Regions from separate parts of the Mesorhizobium sp. Pch-S genome, predicted to be linked through region 1. Evidence: riboswitches for the same ligand, from Rfam matches in the RefSeq annotation. Region 1 holds a riboswitch; the other holds the start of a gene.
The links. Region 1 has a riboswitch for cobalamin ahead of C1M53_RS08360 (TonB-dependent receptor). Riboswitches for the same ligand answer to the same signal wherever they lie in the genome.
Positions count from the first base shown of each region.

Region 2: another riboswitch for cobalamin. It lies ahead of C1M53_RS11350 (ABC transporter ATP-binding protein); the one in region 1 lies ahead of C1M53_RS08360 (TonB-dependent receptor).

Region 1 is NZ_CP029562.1:1,800,444-1,804,028, reverse strand. Features, by position in the region: gene C1M53_RS08365 (ABC transporter substrate-binding protein) at 1-171, opposite strand, end outside; gene C1M53_RS08360 (TonB-dependent receptor) at 187-1,956, opposite strand; cobalamin riboswitch at 2,225-2,431, opposite strand; gene C1M53_RS08355 (PilZ domain-containing protein) at 2,509-2,802, opposite strand; gene C1M53_RS08350 (amidohydrolase) at 3,317-3,585, shown strand, end outside.
Region 2 is NZ_CP029562.1:2,476,001-2,479,585, forward strand. Features, by position in the region: gene C1M53_RS11340 (NAD(P)H-dependent oxidoreductase) at 1-266, shown strand, start outside; gene zigA (zinc metallochaperone GTPase ZigA) at 488-1,705, shown strand; cobalamin riboswitch at 1,852-2,058, shown strand; gene C1M53_RS11350 (ABC transporter ATP-binding protein) at 2,132-3,016, shown strand; gene C1M53_RS11355 (ABC transporter substrate-binding protein) at 3,038-3,585, shown strand, end outside.

The DNA of each region.
Region 1 (3,585 bases):
CTGGTCGGTGCAGACATTCATGGAGACGACGCGCTTCGGAGGGCCCGCAGCCACGGCGCCACAGGCACCGGCAAGAAGCAGACCGCCCGTCATCAGGCCCAGCGGCAGAGCCCGGCGGCCCTGGCGGGAAGCCCTGCTGGTCGTCGCCGGATTTTCTGCCCTTGCCTGCATCGCCATCTCCGGGGCTCAGAATGTCCGCGTGATGCTCAGATTGAAAGTGCGGCCGGGAGCACGGTAGTCCGTCACCGTCGAATAATCCGCGTCGAAAAGGTTCTCGACCGCGAATTTGACCTGCGATGTAGCATCAAGTGTGTAAAGCGCGGTGAAATCCACGGTGACGTAGTCCGGCAACTTCACTGTGTTGGTGGCGTTGGCATGGCGCGCGGCCCCATAGAGAACACGCGTCGTCAGCTCCATCTGTTCGGTCGGGCTGTAGGTGACTTCCGCCATCGCCTTCAGCCGGTCGCGATAGGGGATGTATTTGCCGTTGTCCTGGTTCAGTGGCTCACGGACATCAATGGTCACCCTGCCGCTCCATTCGGTGCTGAAGCGATGTGCAAGCGCGGCTTCGAAACCGGTGATGCGCGCGCTTGCGACGTTGAAGGGCAGGTAGGTCGGCGGGTTGGAAGCGATCGCGTCGGTCAGCCAGGTTTGATAGAAGGCAACGTCCAGATTGGTGTCGGCGCCTGCTTGCCAGTTCACCCCGACCTCATAGGATCTGGACTTTTCCGGCTTGAGGTTCGGGTTGGAGTAGTTTGGATAATAAAGCTCGTTGAAGCTCGGTGCCCTGAAGCCGGTGGCATAGGACGAGCGCAACCTGAGATCCGGCAGGATTTCATAGCTCGCACCGACATTGTAGGTGGTGGCGCCGCCGAACTGGCCATTGTGGTCATAGCGGATGCCGCTGTCGATGCTGAGTGCGTCATAGGATAGTGAGTACTGGCTGAACACCGCTGCCAGCGTGCGTGCGCTGACATCGAAGTTGACGGTCGAATCGACCTGCTCGCGATAGACTTCGGCCCCACCGGTCAGCACATGTGCAACGCTACCGGTGTCGAAATTCTTCGTGGTGGAGGCGAAGAGACCGTAGCGGCTGGAGTTGAAGCGGCTGTCGCCGGCAACACCATCGCGGAAATTGCGCGAGCGATCGAGCGAACTTGACAGTTCGACGGTCGAGGACCAGTCGTCGGAATGCTTGATCTCGGTGCCAAGCTTGCCGGCAAAACTGGTCGTGTCGACTTCGTTGGCGCCAGGATAGGCGTCGTCATATTGGCTACGGCTTCTGGCAAGTACAGCGTCGCCATACACCCGGCCCCAGTCGAACCGTTTCGAAAGCGAGGCATTGATCGAGCCGAGCAGGAAGCCGTCATCGTCCGGCTCATGTCCGTAGGCGGTCGGGGCCGTGAAATCGTAACCATGCGTGCCGATCAGGCTGCCGCCGAGCGAATAATCGACGCCGCTTGCGCTCTGACCACGCACATTGCCGGACAATGTGCCGCCCCACGGATGGCTCACACCGGCCGTAACCGAGCCACAACTGTCGCGGCCTTGGGCGCATGGGCCGCCCTGTCTGGTGATGATGTTGACGACGCCACCCATGGCGTCGGAACCATATTGCGCCGAATGCGCGCCCTTGGCGACCTCGATACGTTCGATCGAATCCAGCGGAATGTTGCCGAGCGAGGCCGTGCCGGTGGTGGCCGAGCCTGCCCTCACGCCATTGACCAGCACCAGCGTCTGGCTGGCCGACATGCCGCGCAAATAGAGGTTGGATGCCGAACCCTGGCCACCATAAGAGACGATGGAAACGCCGGTGTAGGATTTGAGCAGGGAGGGCAAGTCGGGCGCCGCAGAGCGCTCGATGCTCTGGCGGTCGATCACCGTGACGGACGAGGTCGAGCGCTCGAGCGTCGTTTCGCGCCGGAGCGGCGTGCTGATGACGATCCGCTCGAGCATCGTGGCGTTGCCGGCAGGGTCCTGGGCGCCTGCATGGCTTGTGGAAACCAGTGCTACGGCACCGGTCAAAAAGACAGTCTTCTTCAATTCCGCCCCCAAAAGGATCGACGGCGCAACGGCGCCGCAAGGTTCATTTCGAACCGCAGGTGGACGGGGCGAAGGCAGATTTGCAGACAGTCGCATTTCACCTTCCGGCCGTTCCGGCATGCGGCAACACTTCACGTGTCACCGCCACGGACGACCGCGCCTGACCACCCCTCGTGGTCAAGCATGGGTGACTGGAACAGGCAGGTCTCCTGACTTCCGTGTCATCGCCCTTTTCCGCCTCCCGATCGCATGCAGCGATCAGTGGCGTCTTGGAAGAAGGCTCAACGGTTACAGTTGCGGGGGCAGTCGCGGCTCTGGCCGATTGTTCGGCCGCACCGTGTTCCCTTTTCATCCGCCTTGCGGCGGAACCAGCTCCAGATTCGAAGCTAGCCACGGCAGTGCCGAGCGTCAACTGGTCTGGTTGTCGAGCAAAGGAAGAAGGATGTCCAAGCCCGGGTTGCGGGGTCAGCCGTAATGGAACCGTGGTTTCGGCCCGGTGCCGGTGAATTGCACGCCGACGCGGTCGTTGCGGCGCCAGCGCACGAGCGCTTCATAGGCGACGCCGTCAACAGGCACATAGAGGCTGAATCGTTCCGGAATGATGGCGTCGGCAGCCACCTTGAGTTCCGCGCCATTCGTATGCTGGTTGCGCACCACGCAGGGGATTTCCGAATTGTGGATGCTGGTGATGATGGTGGCCCCCTTCAGTACCCGTTGCCGGTGCTCACGTTCGCGATGGTTCGCTTCCTGCTCGGACATGACGGTGGGGACTCACGCTGCAGTCCTGCTTATTTTAGAAGCGGCGCGGGGAACATCAATGCCACCGCGGGCTGTGCAGGCGATTTGCCGCAAGTGATGGCTAACTGTCCGTCAAGATCGGTGCGATCCGCCATCGCGGCCGGGAGTTCATGAGCGTCGACGCATTTGCCGGATCCGCAAAGGCGTATGACTGCGAGAGGTTGCGAAACCCAGAGATGCGTTGCTCCGTGACATTGTTGCAATGTGGCAAACGGAGGGTGACCGGCAAAGCGAGGTCGCAGATATGCTTGTTTCATGTCGTGCTTATCGGTGTTCTCCTGTCGGCCTGTCAGCCCCCCCCCGATCGCGAGCGGTGCCGGTGATACGGCTTCGATGGTGGCACGCCCGACGGCGAGAGATATGAGGACGGATTGCGTCAGCGGAACCGAACCGGCCAGAATCGTGGACGGAGAGATCGCTTCTTGTGTACCTCCTGCAAAGCAGCTTAGATCGCTCCATGTTCGGAGGGCCGCAGATGGTTGGCATTCTCGATTGCCGATTGTACCTTCCGGTGCTGCTCCTGACCGCAGGCGTGGCGCTAAGCGCCCCTGCCTTTGCCAAGACCAAGGTGCTGACGAACGCCAGCATCCACACCGTCAACCCGAAGGTGCCGACTGCCGAGGCCATGGCCATTGACGACAATGGCATGATCATTGCCGTTGGTGCGATGCAGGATGTCCTGGCAGCTGCCGGCAAGGAAGCCGAAGTCATCGATCTCGGCGGCAGGATGGTGCTTCCGGGCTT
Region 2 (3,585 bases), 680 kb from region 1:
GCGGCAAGCTGACCAAGAAGCTGCAGCGGCTGAACGTGCATCTCGTCGCGATCGGCGGGGCCAGCCAGCGCACCTATGCCAGACACGGCTATTTCGGTGCGATGAAGACGCAGATCGACCACGGCATTTTTGATTATTGCGGCGCCAAGGTGGTGACGTCCGAACTGCTGCTTTTCCCGGAAATGCAGGATCATACGCAGCTTCCCGCCGAGGCTCATGCGATAGGCAACCGGCTGTTCCTGAAACAGCAGCGCGCCGCGGCATAAAACTCCCTGCCGCACGAGACCTCTGAAGGAAGCTCTCGTGCGGCAAGGACCGTCGACCTTGCAAACGGACCTGTTTTTCTCCCTGACCGCATGCAGCTTGCCTTTCGATTTTGTTATGTTACAACGTAACAATCTCGTTGGTGACCTCTTCCCGAATTTGGTCGCTCCTCCCAAGGCGGACCACTCCAGGTTCACCTCACTACAGCCTCTGGAAAGCAGTCATGCCCACGCACAATCGAAGGCGTCTTCCCGTAACCGTCCTTTCCGGATTCCTGGGCGCCGGCAAGACCACACTTCTCAACCACATCCTTCACAATCGCGACGGACGCCGGGTTGCCGTCATCGTCAACGACATGAGCGAGGTCAACATCGACGCCGCGCTGGTACGCGACGGGGGTGCCAATCTGTCCCGGACCGATGAGCAACTGGTCGAGATGACCAATGGCTGCATCTGCTGCACGTTGCGTGACGACCTCCTTGCGGAAGTGCGCCGGCTCGCCGAACAGGACAGGTTCGACTACCTGCTGATCGAGTCGACAGGCATTTCGGAACCTCTGCCGGTTGCCTCGACCTTCGAGTTTCGCGACGAAGCAGGCAACAGCCTTGCCGACGTCTCCCGTCTCGACACCATGGTGACGGTCGTCGATGCCGCGAACCTGCTGCGAGATTATTCGTCGTCGGATTTCCTGCGCGACCGCGGCGAGGCACTCGGCGCTTCGGATGAACGCGTGCTCGTCGATCTCCTGGTCGAACAGATCGAGTTTGCCGATGTCATCGTGCTCAACAAGGTTTCCGATACGCCCGCAAAGGATCTCGACCTGGCCCGCAAGATCATCCGTTCGCTCAACCCGCAGGCCGAGCTCGTCGAGACGGATTTCAGCCGCGTGCCGCTCGACAAGGTGCTCGACACAGGCCGTTTCGATTTCGAGCAGGCCGAACAGCATCCGCTCTGGTTCAAGGAACTGAACGGCTTCAAGGACCACGTCCCCGAGACAGAGGAATACGGCATCCGTTCCTTCGTCTACCGCGAGCGCCGCCCGTTCGACCCCTTCAAGCTGCAGGCATTCGTCGGGCGGCCATGGCCAGGTGTGGTGCGCGCCAAGGGTTTCTTCTGGCTGGCGACACGCCCCGACCATGTTGGGGAATTGAGCCAGGCCGGCGCTCTGGTACGGACCGGCAAACGCGGGCTCTGGTGGGCAGCGGTCCCCCGAAAGCGATGGCCCGACAACCCGGCATGGCGGGAAGCCATGCAACCCTATTTCGATCCGATGTGGGGCGACCGCCGCCAGGAACTGGTCTTCATCGGCTGCGACCCGATGGACGAAAGCCGAATTCGTGCCGAACTCGACGCCTGCCTGGTCGATGAGCCCGTCTTCGCGCCGCAGCTGTGGCGCGATCTTCCGGACCCGTTTCCGAGCTGGAGCGGGCAGGCCGCATGATCGTCAAATCGCTGATTTCCCTGTTCAAGGGCCGCCACCAGGACTGCGACTGCCACCCGCGGCGCGCCCGCTACATTCCGCCAGAGGAGCGGCGCGCCACCGCAGGTCCCGGACACGAATCGCCATTGCCAGGCGGCAGCGGTCACAATAGGGTCCCCGGCGATGGTGCCTCGAATCGAAAGGTCCGGGGTGAAAAGGGAATACGGTGAAGCCCGCGAGGGCCCAGACCGTGGCTGCCCCCGCAACTGTAAGCGGTAGCAAAGTCCGAGAACGCCACTGGCCAAGGTGCCGGGAAGGCAGGACAGCGCAACGATCCGCGAGCCAGGAGACCTGCCATCGCAGTGAGTTGACCGGACGGGGTGTGCCGGGAGGACGCTACAAGGACGGCACAGCCCGTCATTCTGGCCATCCTTCCGCACCTGATCGATGAGGGATCAGTTGGAAGGGTTTGCCGTTTTTCAGCGTGATGGGGCGACGCGTCCTTTCGACGGCGCAACGCAACGCGCCGCAGAAGCTGCTTTCACGAGCGCTGTTGTCCTGCAGGCGCGCGACCTTTGCTATCGGCCGGAAAAAGGCATCACCCTGGTCGACAGTGTCGGTCTCGACGTGCGCGCCGGCGAAAGGCTCGCCATCATCGGTCCAAACGGCGCCGGCAAGACGACGCTGATGCGCATGCTGTGCGGCATGCTCAAACCTGTCGGCGGCATGGTCAGTCTCGACGGCGAACCGCTCGACCGCCTGCCGATGGCGGAACGGGCCCGCCGCATCGCCGTGGTCGGCCAATCCGATCAGCCGGATGCCCAGCTAGCTGTCCACGACTATGTCGGGCTCGGCCGTATCCCCCATGCCGGACTTCGTCGTCGCAGCGACGACCGCAATGTCGTGATCGACGCGCTGGAGCGAACCGGCCTGCTTGCCCTGCGCGACCGCCGCATGGGCTCGCTTTCCGGTGGCGAGCGCCAACGCGCGCAGCTGGCGCGGGCGATCGCGCAGCAGCCGCACGTGCTGTTCCTTGACGAGCCGACAAACCATCTCGACCCGCGCGCCCGCGGCGAATTGCTGGAGTTCGTCGCCAGGTTGGGCATCGCAGTCGTCACGGTGCTGCACGATCTGCCGCTGGTTGCACCCTTCGCCACCCACGTTGCCGTAATGAGCAGGGCGCGCCTCGTCGCGCTCGGCACGCCGCGCGAAACGCTCACGGCAGAGCTGGTGCGCGAGGTCTTTGGCATCGACGTGCTCAGACTGCCTCATCCGGACGAACAGGATCGCGAACTGACGGTCTTCGACGTGCCGATACGCCTTTCCCGCTGAACCGATCCATCCGGAGCCGCCATGAAACGCCTCGCTTTCTGCCTTGCCGCCACGCTTCTTTCGTCTGCTGCCTTTGCCTTCCCGGTCACCGTCGACAGCTGCGGCATTCCGGTGACTTTCGACGCCGCCCCGAAACGCGCGGTGATCAACGATCTCAACATGTCGGAAATGGCCTTTGCGCTCGGCCTGCAACCGGAGATCGTCGGCCTGACCGGCATCACCGGCTGGTACAAGGTCGACGACGCCTTCAAGAAGGCGCAAGGCTCGATCCCGGAACTCGCACCCAAATATCCGACGCTGGAGAACCTGCTGGCGGTCGAGCCCGACTTCTTCTTTGCCGGCTGGTACTACGGCATGAAGCCCGGCGGCGACGTGACGCCCGACACGCTGGCGCCACACGGGATCAAGACGCTGGTGCTCAGCGAAAGCTGCGTCCACCTCGACAAGAACCGGCCGGCGGCTTCGATGGATCTGCTGTACGGCGACGTTGAGAAGCTCGGCAAGATCTTCGGCAAGGAGAGCGAGGCCCACGCACTGGTTGCCGGATGGAAGGAAAGGCTCGCCGCCAT